DNA from 4 places in the Rossellomorea sp. GQ25 genome. Region 3 is predicted to be linked to each of the others. Evidence: riboswitches for the same ligand, from Rfam matches in the RefSeq annotation. Region 3 holds a riboswitch; each other region holds the start of a gene.

Region 1 (3,791 bases), on a different contig from region 3:
GGGGTATATCCACAACTGGAGGGATGAACATGTTACATCAAGAAAATAAATCACAGCAACAAAAGACACCCGAATTTAAAAAAGACTTCTATATTCAACAATTATTAAGGATTGGCGTATATAAATATTTTGGGAAGCAGCTATATGAGCTCTCAATGAATGAATTACAAGATGTTTATCTGGAATATTATGTTGGTGGAGATATAGCTCAATAAAAAAAGACGATCCTTTACATGAATAGGATCGTCTTTTTTGGTTGTAAACCTTACACTTAAGGAACATCACGCCCCATAGAAGTTTGCAGGATTTCAAACCATTGATCGTGATTTAATGTAATGGAAAGAGAGTTGATTGCATGTTGAATGCGTTCTTTTTTACCTGAACCGACGATAGGCATAATGTTTACGGGGTGATTAAGAAGCCATGCATATAGAACTTCATCAATTCCCTTTGCGCCTGTTTCTTCTTGGACCTTCTTCAATATATGTTGAAGACGAACGGCTTTCTCATCTTCTCCTCTGAAAATCGCCCCGCCTGCGAGTGGCGACCAGGCCATCGGCGCGACACGCTTCTCCTGGCAAAGGTTTAACGTACCGTCTTCAAAATTTTCTAAGTTGTATGCAGATAATTCGATTTGATTTGTGATCAATGGAAACGGTAAGTAGGATTGAAGCATATTCCATTGATGAACTTTAAAGTTGGATACCCCGAAATGCCGGACCTTTCCTTCCTCTTTCAATTGAGTGAAGGCTTCTGCCACTTCTTCTCCATTCATAAATGGATCTGGTCTGTGAATCAATAATAAATCGATGTAATCCGTTTTCAGGTTCTGCAGGGAGTTATCAACTGATGCTAAAATATGCTTTTTACTAGTGTTGTAATGATGTGTTTTATGTTCAGGACGATTGTCAGAAGGCAGGACAATACCGCATTTTGTCACAATCTCCATTTTCTCACGTAAGGATGGCTGAAGGATGAGAGCCTCACCAAATAACGTTTCACATGTATACGAGCCATAAATATCTGCATGATCAAAAGTCGTGATTCCGTTTTCAATATTGTGCTGGATTAAAGAAAGAGTGTCTTCCTTTGATTGATTCCAGTCTGCAAGTCTCCATAACCCATGAATGATTCTTGAGAATGATAAGTCTTCCGTCATTTGTATTCTTTGCATCTATGCAACCTCTTTTCATATGGTATGTAGACATTCTTTCATAGTCATACTAAACGTATATTACTATGTTTGGAAAGGAATTAAAAATGATTGAACCTCTTCATGATCTATTATTGAACTGGAAGGTTTCGCCTTCCTGCATAGAGACCGTGGGCAATCATCCGAATGTTTATAAGGTGAAGAGTCGGGAGAAAACATATTATCTAAAAAAGAGATTGAACTCTTCAGTGGAGAAGCGAATAGAAGAGCAGCTCTTAACTTCTTTTTTACTGGAAAACGGGCTTCCTGTTGAAAAGCCACTGTTAACATTCTCGCATCAGCCATATGTACAACAACATCAAGTTTTCTACTCCCTGTATCAAGCTCTGGAAGGAAAACCAGTACAAGTCTATTCCTTAACTTCTTTGAAAAAGGTGGGAACATACCTCTCTCAACTCCATGGCAGACTAGACCAATACGTCTGTAAATACGAGGTAGAGGAATGGAAAGTTGAAACACATTTGAGAGAGTGGATAGGCGGACAGGATTCTACAATGATAGAAAGGTGGGGAAAAGGGTTTCTAGGCAGACTAAATGAATGGTCTTTCTCCTATAGCAAATTGACCCATCAACTCGTACATAGCGACTGTCACCCGCGTAATATCCTTATGAATGAAGAAAGGGTGACAGGAGTCATAGATTTCGAGAGGATACGAAAAGCACCCCGCATAGCAGATGTCTGTTACTTTCTTGCAGGGATGCTCAAAGATCAGGTCAAGCAGGGGGAGGATGAGCAATTTGAATGTATCCATGCCTTTATGGGGGGCTATCAGTCCGATGGTACTTTAACTCAGGAAGAAAAGGAACTGATGCCATTCTTAGTTATTATCTTTCTTCTTCAATACACCTTTTTTTACAATCAAAAAGGATATTCACACGTTGTATCTACATACATTCCGTTCATTAACAGATTGGTAAATTCCGGTGTTTATGAGCAGGCCTTTCAAATGTAAATCTATTTAAGAGGAAATGCTTGAATATCCACCTTTTCTGTGGCAAAGTAGGGAAGAAGATAACGTTTAATTTCATAGTACAAGTGTAGGGGGACCGGTGTGGCCGGTTGAGATTGTATCCTGACAGATACTGACCCTTTGAACCTGAACTGGCTGATACCAGCGTAGGAAACATTCTCTTAAACATTACATAATCATGTTTAACGATGCGTCCCTCGCTGAAGCTAGGGACGCTTTTTTGTTGTTATGTCCTAATGTTCTAAGGTGTTATACATTCATTCTCTCTACTAAGTGAAGAATAGAGAATAAACGTTACAACTACATACAAGGATTTGAGGAGGAATCATGATGAAAAAATGGATTTATATCATCTGTTCTGTATTTCTTTTAACTGCTTGCAGTGGTGGAGGAAATACATCGGAACAGAAAGATGGTCTTAAAAAGGTTACGGTTGTACTGGACTGGACACCGAATACCAATCACACTGGTTTATACGTTGCGAAAGAAAAAGGATACTTTAAAGAGCAGGGGCTGGATGTTGATATCATCTTACCTGGTGAGGCTGGTGCAGATCAACTCGTTGCCTCGGGTAAAGCTGAGTTCGGAGTAGGATACCAGGAAAGTGTAACACAAGCAAGGGTACAGGACGTACCACTCGTATCTATCGCTGCGGTCATACAGCATAATACATCCGGGTTTGCCTCACCTAAGGATAAGGGTATAACGACTCCAAAGGATTTTGAAGGGAAAAGTTATGGAGGATGGGGGTCACCTGTAGAACAAGCCGTCATGACGTCGATTATGAAACAAGAAAACGCAGATGTAGAGAAAGTGAATTTTGTAAACATGGGAGATACAGATTTCTTTACTGCCGTGAAACGGGATGTTGACTTTGCGTGGATCTACTATGGATGGACAGGTATTGAAGCAGAGCTTCGCGGTGAGGATTTGAATATGATGTACGTAAAGGATTACTCTGAGAAACTGGATTATTACACTCCTGTCTTGACGACGAATGAAAAGATGATTGAAAAAGACCCTGAAACGGTTAAAGCATTTTTAACTGCTTCTTCAAAAGGCTATCAGTTTGCAATCGATAATCCGGAAGAGGCCGGTGAAATCCTTTTAGATGCAGCTCCGGATCTTGATAAAGAATTAGTCATGAAGAGTCAGGAATGGCTGGCTCCTAAATACAAAGATGACGCTGACAGATGGGGAGAGCAGAAGCTGGAGGTTTGGGAAAACTATGCTTCCTGGATGTACGATAACGACTTATTAGATAAAGAACTGGACAGTAAAAAAGCATTCACAAACGAATTCTTACCAAAATAAGAGGTGAACAAAATGGGGAACGCACTCGTGAGCATACAAATTATTCCAAAGACAAAAAATGGTGAAAGTGTTATACCATACGTGGATGAAGCCATCCGGATCATTGATAAATCAGGTGTCCGTTATGAAGTCCATCCATTAGAAACGACAATGGAAGGAAATCTATCTGACTTATTTAAGGTGATTGAACAAATGAATGAACGAATGATTGAAATGGGCAGCTCAAATGTCATTTCTCAAATCAAGGTATTATATCAGCCTGTCGGGATTGAAATGAATCAATTAACGGAGAA
Region 2 (3,791 bases), on a different contig from region 3:
AGAAAGTGCCAGAAACCGTTATTTCCTTACAGCCGAGTAACACAGAGATTCTTTTTGCAATAGGAGCTGGAGATAAGGTAGTCGGGGCAACTGAATTCGACAACTATCCTGAAGAAGCGAAAGAGATTAAAAGAGTATCGGATTCCATGACGGTCAATGCGGAAGAAGTCATTGCACTAAAGCCAGATGCTGTCATTGCATATACCACTGGAGATGATGCCGGGGTGAAGCAGCTTGAAGAGGCGGGATTAAAGGTATTCGTTATTCAATCTGCCCAAACCTTTGAAGATGTTTATGGGGATATTAAACAAATTGCAACCGTAATGGGAGTAGAGAAGAAGGGGAACGAATTGGTAGATGGCATCAAGGAAGAGATTTCAGATGTGAAAGAAAAAGTAAGTACACTAAAGGAAAAAGAACAAGTATATTTTGAAATCAGTCCCTCCCCTGATATCTATACAGCAGGAGCAGAAACGTTTCAGCAAGAAATACTGGAAACGGCCGGGGTCGAGAATATCTTTGGAGACCAAAAAGGCTGGGTGAAGGTAGGAGAAGAAGAAATCATTAAACGTAATCCTAATATGATTTTAACTACAGTGGGGTACGTCGACGAGCCGACAGCTGAAATCAAGTCCCGGGAAAGCTGGAAAGATGTAAAGGCAGTGAAAAATGATCAAGTCCATTTCCTGGATTCAGATATTATGTCAAGACCGGGACCACGTATCGGTGAAGCGGTTGAGCTAACGGCTGAAACGGTGTATCCGGACTTGTTTTCTGAATAAAGTAGGATGTTAGATTGGAGAAGACAGTGATTTGTATGTGGAATCATTGTCTTTTTCATCTCAAGTTCTACAATTTTCGGACCATTATGATAAAGTAAACGTAACAACATCACGATAGGAGAAATCAACATGAGCAAACTGGAAGTCATTGTTTTGAATGAGGAAGATGCAAAAGTGGCAGAAACATCCGGAGCAGATCGACTTGAATTGGTATCTGACATACACGAGGGAGGATTAACTCCTGAATATCGTATGATAGAAAATGTATTGAAGGCTGTTTCGATTCCTGTTCAGGTTATGATTCGTTTACATAGTAAATCTTTCTCGTATGATGCCGAAGAATTGCGCGTCATGATGGACCAAGTAAGGACCATAAATGAAATGGGGGCCCCGGGCATCGTTTTTGGTGCTTTATCCAAGGAAGGGAAACTTGATTCCCATGCTTTAAAGGAAATCGTACAAACTGCGAAGGGTCAGTCAATTACTTATCACCGGGCTATCGATGTGTCTTGCGGTCCATTAGACTTATGCAAAGAATTATTCCATTCAGGATTGAACGTTGATCGAATTCTCACATCTGGAGGAAAACCTGAAGTGAGCGAGGGATTGGACGTGATTAGTACAATGAGGGAAATAGAAAAGATCGGCGGCCCAATTATCATGCCTGGATCAGGGTTAACCGTGGAGAATATAGGAGAAATACACAATAAGCTAAATGCACGGGAATATCATGTTGGATCAGGTGTTCGTAAAGACGGGAGCTATGACTTAGGAATAGACCCTGAAAAGGTAATGAAAATCAAACGGGTGATCACATCATAATTTGATTTGTTACTATACTACTATTTGAAAAAAGAATGGATTGTGGTAAAAATAGTATGTAACAACATACTATCAATATTTCTACTGGGGGAGTCCGATATATTGCTTGGACTGAGAGGAGAACGCATAAGTTCTTTGACCCTTTGAACCTGATCTGGATGATACCAGCGTAGGGAAGTAGTACGAAGCGTTTTTTTTTGTGTTTTGTGACGCTTACTACTTTTTGACATTTCGGGTTCTGATTATTCAGGACCCTTTTTTGTGTCTTCATGTCCTTTTTTTGAGAAAGAGGAATGCCCGATGCAGTAACTTCCTGGTCCTATCATAAGGAGGAGAAGTTAAGTGGCAATCGAGTTAAAATCGCAATTTACAAACAGTAAAAAAGTGTATGTAGGAGGGTCCAGGCCTGACATAAACGTTCCGATGAGAGAAATTGAACTTAGCAGAACGAATGCTTCCTTGGTCGATGAAGAGAATGAACCGGTTCGTGTATACGATACAAGCGGACCTTATACAGATGAGCATTACCAAGTCGATATTAATAAAGGGTTACCTTCCGTTCGCACAGAGTGGATCCTGGAACGTCAGGATGTCGAGGCTTACCCGGGACGTGAAATCGAACCGGAAGATAACGGCTATAAAGGAAAAGATCCTCATGCAAACGTAGAGTCGTTCCCTACAATCAGACGTACCCCAATGCGTGCAAAAACGGGTCGTAATGTGACTCAAATGCATTATGCAAAAAAAGGAATCATTACACCGGAAATGGAATTCATCGCTATCCGGGAAAATGTTGATTCTTCATTTGTAAGAGAAGAAGTAGCAAATGGCAGGGCCATCATTCCGGCTAATATTAATCATCCTGAATGTGAACCGATGATCATCGGTCGTCACTTTCATGTGAAAATAAACGCGAATATCGGGAACTCGGCCGTATCATCTTCTGTTGAAGAAGAAGTGGAGAAAATGACGTGGGCAACTCGTTGGGGTGCCGATACAATAATGGACTTATCAACAGGAAAAAACATTCATACTACAAGAGAGTGGGTGATTCGAAATTCGCCTGTCCCTGTTGGTACGGTACCGATCTATCAAGCGCTTGAAAAGGTAAACGGGATTGCCGAGAATCTTACATGGGATGTGTACAGGGATACATTGATCGAACAGGCGGAGCAGGGGGTTGATTACTTCACCATTCATGCAGGTGTATTATTGCGTTATATTCATCTAACAGCTACTCGTACAACAGGCATCGTATCCCGTGGAGGTTCAATCATGGCACAATGGTGTCTTGCCCATCATAAGGAGAACTTCCTTTACTCACACTTTGAAGATATTTGTAAGATTTTAAAAGCCTATGATATCTCCGTTTCCTTAGGTGATGGTCTAAGGCCCGGGTCAATAGCTGATGCGAATGATGAAGCGCAGTTTGCAGAGCTTGAAACATTAGGCGAGCTAACCAAAATTGCTTGGAAGCATGATGTACAGGTGATGATTGAAGGCCCTGGACATGTACCGATGCATATGATTAAAGAGAATGTGGATAAGCAAATGGAAATCTGTCATGAAGCCCCTTTTTATACATTGGGGCCATTAACGACCGATATAGCACCGGGGTATGATCACATCACTTCTGCCATAGGGGCGGCCATGATCGGCTGGTTTGGAACAGCTATGCTGTGCTATGTAACACCTAAAGAGCATCTGGGATTACCGAATAAAGATGATGTGAGAGAGGGTGTCATTGCTTATAAAATAGCAGCACATGCAGCGGATTTAGCGAAAGGGCATCCAGGGGCACAAGTTAGAGATAATGCTGTTTCTAAGGCTCGATTTGAATTTAGATGGAATGATCAATTTAATTTATCCCTGGATCCGGAGCGTGCAAGAGAGTATCATGATGAAACTCTTCCTGCTGAGGGGGCAAAAACGGCCCATTTTTGTTCAATGTGTGGACCGAAGTTTTGTTCAATGAGAATTTCACATGATATCAGGGGAATGAAGGCAACCAATCTTGATGATGCCCAAAAAGATATAGAAAGAGGACTGATAGAAAAATCGAAGGAGTTTGTCGAAAATGGATCAAACATCTATCGATAAACCTGTCTGTCATGTTCTCAAATTAAAGAAAGAAATATCCATACTAAATCAGAGAATCAATCAACTTGAAAAAGAAGTGAAGAGCAT
Region 3 (3,791 bases):
GCAGAAGCAAAAAGCGATTCAAAATCGGAAATATTAGTATTTTTTAATGGAGTATTTATATGATTTTCTTGTCTATACGGTGGAGAAATTCTTAAACCGTTTGTATGAAAATTGGTATAATTTATGTCATACTATAGGTTACATAGTTAAAAAAACAAAGTAAAAGAGGTAATTTTATTGTGCAAATGCCGAAAAAGTTAATCAATATTCAAAAAGGTTCAGGAATTTCCCCTTACATATGGAGCATCATCAGCATCCTGCCATTTTATTTTATCTTTCAGTCCTCCTCTACGATCGAAATTGTTGTAGGGATTTCCCTGACCATCATGTTCTTTATTTCTTTACGATTTGCTTTTATTTCAAAGGATTGGCCGGTTTATTTATGGACATCGATTTTAATCGCGATATCCATCACCATGACCATTCAATTTAATTTTATCTATTTTGCTTTTTACATTGCCTACTATAATGGGAATATAAAAAATCGGGTGGCGTTTTTAACCCTTTATATCATTCACCTGGTGTTAACGACAGCATCGATCAATTATAATTTTGTTATACAGGATGAATTATTTCTATCTCAATTTCCTTTTATTCTAATCATTTGGATAAGCGTCATTCTATTGCCGTTTAATATTTATAATCGAAATAAACAGGTGCAGCTCGAAGATCAGTTGGAAGATGCTAATAAACGTATTTCAGACTTGGTCAAGCAGGAAGAACGCCAGAGGATTGCCCGTGATCTACACGATACATTGGGTCAAAAGCTTTCTCTTATCGGCCTGAAAAGTGACCTGGCCAGAAAATTGGTAAACAAAGATCCAGAGCAGGCCCGAAGCGAATTAAAGGATGTTCAGCAAACGGCGCGAACCGCTTTAAGTGAAGTAAGGACAATGGTTTCGCAAATGAGGGGTATTCGACTAAAAGACGAAATCGTCCAGATCAAACAGCTATTAAAGGCAGCGGAAATTGATTTCGTGATGGATGATGAGGTCATGCTGCCCCAAGCATCACTCTTTCTTGAAAATATCTTGAGCATGTGCCTAAAAGAAGCCGTTACGAATGTTGTCAAACACAGCAAGGCGTCGCACTGTGAACTCAGCATTGAAGAGTCGGATAAAGAGATGACCATCATAGTGAAGGATGATGGTATGGGAATCGAGAGAGATTACACACAGTCTAAAGGAAGCGGTTTAATCGGAATGAGAGAACGGTTAGAATTTGTAAATGGAAGCTTAGACGTTTTTTCCGATAATGGGACCACTTTGATTATGAGAGTGCCGAAAGTAATCAAGCAAACAGACAGGGAGAGAATGGAATGATTCGAATTGTTATTGCAGAAGACCAACGAATGCTATTAGGTGCCTTAGGCTCGTTACTTAGCTTGGAGGATGATATGGAAGTGGTAGGGAAAGCCGACAATGGAGAAGAAGCCATTGCCCTCGTCCACGAGCTGAAGCCGGATATTTGTATCATGGATATAGAAATGCCGAAAAAAACGGGACTTGAAGCAGCAGAAGAATTAAAGGGTAAAGATTGCAAAGTGATCATTCTCACCACTTTCGCAAGATCCGGTTATTTTCAACGCGCATTAAAAGGCGGGGTGAAAGGGTATTTGTTAAAGGATAGTCCAAGTGAAGAACTGGCCAACTCGATCCGCCTGGTGATGGATGGTAAAAGAATTTATGCACCAGAGCTTATGGATGATGTGTATGGTGAAGAGAACCCCCTTACAGACCGTGAAAAAGAAGTGTTGGAGCTGGTTGCTGACGGGAAAAACACGAAGGAGATAGCCGATGAACTCAGCCTCAAAACGGGTACCGTCCGAAACTATATCTCAACCATTCTCGACAAACTTGAAGTTAAAAATCGAATCGAAGCCATCACTCAATCAAAAGAAAAAGGATGGTTTAAATGATGTGTTGGGACGGACCTCCAACTTGGAGGTCCGTCCCACTTTTATTTAGTGTTGTAATTACTTAATCTATGGTTTGTATATTTATAGATTTGTAACAGACACTTAATTTTGCTTTACAAGTGCTTTATTCTAAAAGGAATTTCATTTAAATTACAAAGGGGGTATCCTTTGCTATGATAGGTTTTTATGGAAAGGCCAAATGAAAAAATGATGAAAGGTTTTCTTTTTGGTGTTGACAAGTAAAAGAATCGTGGTACGATAACAACGAATACAAAATTTCATAGGACGATCCACTAGGGGTGCCTTCTAAAAGGCTGAGATTAAAGTGTGACTTTAAGACCCTTTGAACCTGATCTGGTTGAGACCAGCGTAGGGAAGTGGTGTTTGACGGTCACATAGAATCGTATTCTATCAAGCTGATCTCAAGCCACTTTCTGTATGCGGTATGCATAATGAAAGTGGCTTTTTTTGTTGCCCATTTCGGGTCGTCTGGAAAAGGAGAAAGATATTATGTCATTTACAACGTACTTAAGAAACGAAGTGAAGGAAATTTGGGAAGCGAGTTTTCACCATCCTTTCGTTAAAGGGATCGGAGATGGAACCCTCCCCCTTGAAAACTTCAGATACTACATTCTGCAGGATGCCTATTACCTCTCCCACTTTTCAAAGGTGCAGGCACTTGGTGCAGCAAAAGCGACAGACTTACATACTACATCCAGAATGGCAACACACGCTGTAGGAACGAATGAAGCAGAGCTTTCACTTCATGAAAATTTCTCGAATCGTTTGGGGATCACAGAAAAAGAAAAGCAGCAATTCAAACCGGCACCTACTGCATATGCCTACACGTCACATATGTATCGTTCTGCACAGTATGGAGGTCTCGCAGATATCCTGGCAGCCATACTCCCATGCTACTGGCTGTATTATGAAATCGGTGAGCGCTTGAAATCATGTGCACCTGAGGAAGGTATTTATCAGGAGTGGATTGCAGCTTATGGTGGAGAATGGTTTCGGGAGTTAGTGGAAGAACAAATTCATCGACTGGATGGATTGGCAGAAACGATGACCGAAACGGATAAGGAAAGAATGAAAGAGAACTTCATTTTGAGCAGCATTTATGAATTACAATTTTGGGAAATGGCATACACACTGGAGAAGTGGCCGTTTCAGACATCACTAGGTAAAGAAGGTAGAATACATGTCTAAATTAAAACTGACAGACATTTTAGTAACGGTCGTCATCTCAATAGGTTTTGGAATTATATATAAGCTTTGGGGACCGGTTTACAACTTGTTAAAGCCATTTGGATTGCATGCTGACCAACTGATCTATGGCATGTGGTTCATGGCGGCAACCGTGGCATTTTTAATCATTCGGAAACCTGGCGTCGCACTTCTGGCCGAGATTGCAGCGTCTTCAGGGGAATTTCTCATGGGAAGTGAATGGGGGCTTGAGGTATTACTATTCGGTCTGATTCAAGGTTTGTTTGCAGAGTTGATTTTTCTTATCACCCGCTATAAGCGTTTTGATGTCATCGTCATTTGTACTGCTGCTGTGGGCTCAGCACTTGGATCTATCTTGATGGACTACTTTAAAGGGTACATGGGAGACTTGGTTCTGTGGAATTTATCACTTTTCATTGGTGCCAGATTAATAGGATCTATCGTGATTGCAGGCATTGGTGCCTTTTATCTGGTTAGGGCTCTGGAGAAAACGGGGGTAACCAGTTTGGTCAGAAGTGCAGATCAAAAAGATTATGATGCATTGAATCAGTAAAGGAGGGAAGGCCGATGCATGTTGAGAATCTGCGCCTTACGTTTTCCGGTTCAGAGAATTTGATGTTTAAAGACGTAAGCCTTTCGATAGAAG
Region 4 (3,791 bases), on a different contig from region 3:
GGACGAATCCATAGGAAAGCATTCCAATAATAAAGGAAGCAAGAAACTCAGCAAAGAATTTGATGGGAACGAGGCGATGAAAATAAATCAGACTCGTAAACCCGACTCCTCCCGTGATCAGTGCCGGAATGAAGTCCTTCCACACTCCCTGGAACATGATGAGAAAACATCCACTGGCAATCGAAGCGGCCAATACTTGAATCACAAAGGAGTATGATAGATTAGATTGATCCAGTTTTTCCAGGGCATTGTATGCTTCCTCAACGGTGAGGTGCCCCTTACTGATTTGCCTTGAAATACTATTCACGAGGGTTACTTTTTCAAGATCAGTCGATCGCTCGTTAATTCGAATCAACTTCGTTTTCGTTGGTTCAGACGTTTCAATCGAGAAGATGATCCCGGTAGGCGTCACATAACTGTGAGATTCTGAAATCCCATAAGAAGCGGCGATGCGCATCATCGTATCCTCGACGCGATACGTCTCTGCACCACTTTGCAACATGATCTTACCCGCCAGCAAGCTGACCTCCATAATGTCATATCTTCTTATCATTTTTGCTTCCATACGATCTCTCCACACGTGCTATTTTTTGAATAGGTCTAGTTTATAGGAAAGAAGGGGTGTAATCAATGAGGAACGGGATGATTTTACGTAGATTTAATCTGTGTAGAGGGTTTTTGGGTTGAATTAGTGGGTAATCTTTCGGGAAAATGTACCTTTCCCCCAAAAATGAATATTGAATGCCGACCAAGTGAGCTGGTGAGGGATTTATGAGCTGGTTCCGGCTGTTTATGAGCCGGTTTCAGGATTTATGAGCCACTTTTAAAGGATTATGAGCAACTTGTCGAAAAATCTAGACTCCGAATCTTTACTAATCATCCTCCTATGCCCTTCTCTCTCTTCCTTTTGAAAAGAGTGTACAAAACAGTTACCAGCACAAACCCTGTCAGAACCAACATTTGATATTCTTCTACCACCCCCAGGATCACTTCTTTATCACCCTCATAAAACTTGCCAATACTTAAGAAAAAAAAGGTAGACGGAGCGATCCCTAGCATAGTAAGGAGGGAATACACTTTCAGATTCATTTTTGCCATGCCTGCCATGAAGGGAATGACATTTCCTAAGTGAAGGGGGCTTGCGATTGCTACGCTCCAGATTCCGTAGCGGTTGAACTTTTCCTGAGCTTCTTTGAGCTTCTTCCGTTTTTCAGGTTTCAACCTTGCCTCCAGCTTCGCACCTAATTTTAAACTGATAAAATAAGGAATATAGCTCCCCACTGTATAAAGAAAGCTTCCTATTAGAGAAATGACTCCTATCTCCATCCACGTTAATTCTAAAATAAATCCCATTGTTACGATAAAAAAAGTGCCTACAAAAGGGAAAGCACTTCCTTCAATAAATAGAGAAAGCAATACACCCCATATTCCCCACTCAGCCGCTATATTTGACATAATTTCTTCCATCAAGGTCACTCCTATATGAACGAATATCTTAAGTATAAAAAAATCGCCAACATGCAAACAGAAGCCGTAGAAGTAAATGTTTCTAGGACCTGGGGAGTATTTTCACATAAAAAAGACCAGCCTCTTTGTAGGGGCGGGTCCAGATAACTTTATGATGCCTTTCGGCTGCTTTCTTGTGGAGATATCCTAACTCTGATCAACCTTGGCGCTGTGTTGAGTAAGATCAGCAGAGCGATTGTACAGAGAAGAGCTGAGCCCAGCATGGTGATTCCGTTTGCTACTAATGAAAAAAGTAGTGGCGACATGCTTTTCGGCGCATATTCTGCGAAGAAGACAAAGCCTGCGATAAAGTGCCAAAAATATCGAGCCAGACTGCCTAAAAAAGTAGCAGCCACTATCCACATTACCGCTTTAGATCGATGGTTACTTCTTAATGAGGCTTGGATCTTACCGGAAAAGATTCCGGCAAGACCAATAAAGGCAAAGGCGATGAAATATTCAACTACCATCTGCACAGGAGTTGCAATCCAAGCATCACCCAAGGCAATCTGCAATAGCCCCCATACAAATCCAGCCAGTATCCCAGCCTTCCATCCTCTTCGATAGGACAATAGAAAAATAGGAACCATTGCTATCGAAATGGAGATACTGGGTGATAGCTTAATAGACGGAAGCATATCAAGGATAACGGCGAATGCCGCCATCAATGAGGCTTCAAGTAAAATGACAAGACGTATATTTTTCATGAAAAATCCCCCTAGGGTTGATGAAACGAAACCATAAGGGGGCTGAATGTAAAAAGCAAAATAAGCAAGATGCCGCTTATTTTCCACATCCCTACGCTAGTACTAACTAACAGGTTCATAGGGTCAGAACAGATTGTTCACTCTCAGCTTTCGCTCCCCTTGTGGTAACGTTTATAAAGTTGTTATATTTTATTATACATGAAGAATGAAATTATGAAAGATAGATAGGTTCACTCTTTGATTTCGCTCTTGTTTAAGGTGACTCATTAAGAGGGTCATGAAGTATGATGACGGGCATTGACTTAGGGGTAACCATGAATCCATAGACTTTTCCGTCCTTGTCCTTATACGCTACAGAATAATCTCCAAACTGGGGTGAAAATTCGACGTTCTGGTATTCGAGATCCAGATCTTGATACTTTAGGCTCACATACAGGTTGGTGGCGATTCTTGCTGTCAGGTGTTGTACACTAGAAATCCGGTTGGCTACTATTATGAGGATGATTGCTAAACCCAGTAACATGACTTTCTTTGTTCCAGACAATCTGATCATTCATCAAGCCCCCTTTAATTTCTTCACAACTACTATACTCCTATACTTTCTATTATATACCTATTCACTGAACCATGACAAAAGAGCCACTTTTTTTAGCAGCTCTTTTTTTATTGCTATAGAACTTCAAATAAAAACGGCTCTCGATTTTAAATTTCCACAGTATTAAACAACCGTTTAACCCTTTCAACCTTGTCAGATCAACAAATTCCAATCTTAATCAAACGTTTGTTTAGTGGTCTAACATCTTCACCAGACGAGTCATTTGGCTATGTAATTCCTCGATTGGAACGAAGCGTGCCTTCCTGAACATTTCTTTTCCATATACAAAAACGATGACGACCGGCACAGTGAAGATGGAGAACTCACCAGCTATTTCCGGTATTTTTTCTGCATCGGCATGGATGGACATAACATCTTGAAACTCTTCTAGTAACCCTTTCACCTGTGGCAAGAGAGCGTGACAAACAGAACAGTTGGGTCTGGATATGTATAGTAACACCAGCTTTTCTGCAGCAAGTGTAGCATTGATGGTTTCTAAAGAATGAACTTCTTCCATATCTTGAGATCTCCCTTCTCTGATTTCACATTAATAATAGGTATACCCACATCTCCAAAGGTTTACCATTAGGAACCCGTGGGAAAAGATAAACGACAAATCAATTTGAATGATGGAGGAGATTGAAATGAAACCGACTGTTAAGGAATTTTATGACGATAAGGAATTAATTACAGAAGTTAAAAAGCTTTCTTCTCAAGGTATCGACAAACACAATCTTTATGTATTATCCCATGATGATGACCGGACGGACAGAGTCGCTGATCGGGCTGACGCCAATGAGATTGGTGTCAAGGAAACAGGTATCGGGACTGCAGTAGGGAACATGATTCTGAAAAAAGGTGACGAACTCCGAAACAAGCTGATGGAAGTTGGATTTTCCCACGAAGAAGCGGATCAGTACGAAGAAAAGCTCGATGAAGGAAAGATATTATTGATTGTTAAGAACTGACCTTATAAAGAAATG

Evidence for each region. Region 3 has a riboswitch for thiamine pyrophosphate ahead of tenA (thiaminase II). Riboswitches for the same ligand answer to the same signal wherever they lie in the genome.
Region 1: linked by a shared signal. The riboswitch ahead of AC6CIB_RS17270 (ABC transporter substrate-binding protein) and the one ahead of tenA (thiaminase II) in region 3 are both predicted to bind thiamine pyrophosphate.
Region 2: linked by a shared signal. The riboswitch ahead of thiC (phosphomethylpyrimidine synthase ThiC) and the one ahead of tenA (thiaminase II) in region 3 are both predicted to bind thiamine pyrophosphate.
Region 4: linked by a shared signal. The riboswitch ahead of thiT (energy-coupled thiamine transporter ThiT) and the one ahead of tenA (thiaminase II) in region 3 are both predicted to bind thiamine pyrophosphate.

Annotation. Positions count from the first base shown of each region.
Region 1 covers NZ_JCAXEQ010000005.1:311,147-314,937, reverse strand. Annotated here, with positions in the region: gene AC6CIB_RS17285 (Fur-regulated basic protein FbpA) at 30-215, shown strand; gene AC6CIB_RS17280 (aldo/keto reductase) at 272-1,174, opposite strand; gene AC6CIB_RS17275 (phosphotransferase enzyme family protein) at 1,261-2,166, shown strand; TPP riboswitch at 2,244-2,354, shown strand; gene AC6CIB_RS17270 (ABC transporter substrate-binding protein) at 2,515-3,498, shown strand; gene AC6CIB_RS17265 (MTH1187 family thiamine-binding protein) at 3,511-3,791, shown strand, end outside.
Region 2 covers NZ_JCAXEQ010000009.1:8,122-11,912, forward strand. Annotated here, with positions in the region: gene AC6CIB_RS20820 (ABC transporter substrate-binding protein) at 1-782, shown strand, start outside; gene AC6CIB_RS20825 (copper homeostasis protein CutC) at 912-1,604, shown strand; TPP riboswitch at 1,681-1,797, shown strand; gene thiC (phosphomethylpyrimidine synthase ThiC) at 1,947-3,704, shown strand; gene AC6CIB_RS20835 (hypothetical protein) at 3,682-3,791, shown strand, end outside.
Region 3 covers NZ_JCAXEQ010000001.1:345,689-349,479, forward strand. Annotated here, with positions in the region: gene AC6CIB_RS01875 (hypothetical protein) at 1-37, shown strand, start outside; gene AC6CIB_RS01880 (sensor histidine kinase) at 186-1,322, shown strand; gene AC6CIB_RS01885 (response regulator transcription factor) at 1,319-1,918, shown strand; TPP riboswitch at 2,204-2,311, shown strand; gene tenA (thiaminase II) at 2,429-3,127, shown strand; gene AC6CIB_RS01895 (ECF transporter S component) at 3,120-3,698, shown strand; gene AC6CIB_RS01900 (ABC transporter ATP-binding protein) at 3,713-3,791, shown strand, end outside.
Region 4 covers NZ_JCAXEQ010000002.1:970,316-974,106, forward strand. Annotated here, with positions in the region: gene AC6CIB_RS10570 (threonine/serine exporter family protein) at 1-565, opposite strand, end outside; gene AC6CIB_RS10575 (DedA family protein) at 877-1,467, opposite strand; gene thiT (energy-coupled thiamine transporter ThiT) at 1,617-2,213, opposite strand; TPP riboswitch at 2,285-2,383, opposite strand; gene AC6CIB_RS10585 (hypothetical protein) at 2,467-2,766, opposite strand; gene AC6CIB_RS10590 (thioredoxin family protein) at 2,999-3,325, opposite strand; gene AC6CIB_RS10595 (YflT domain-containing protein) at 3,453-3,776, shown strand.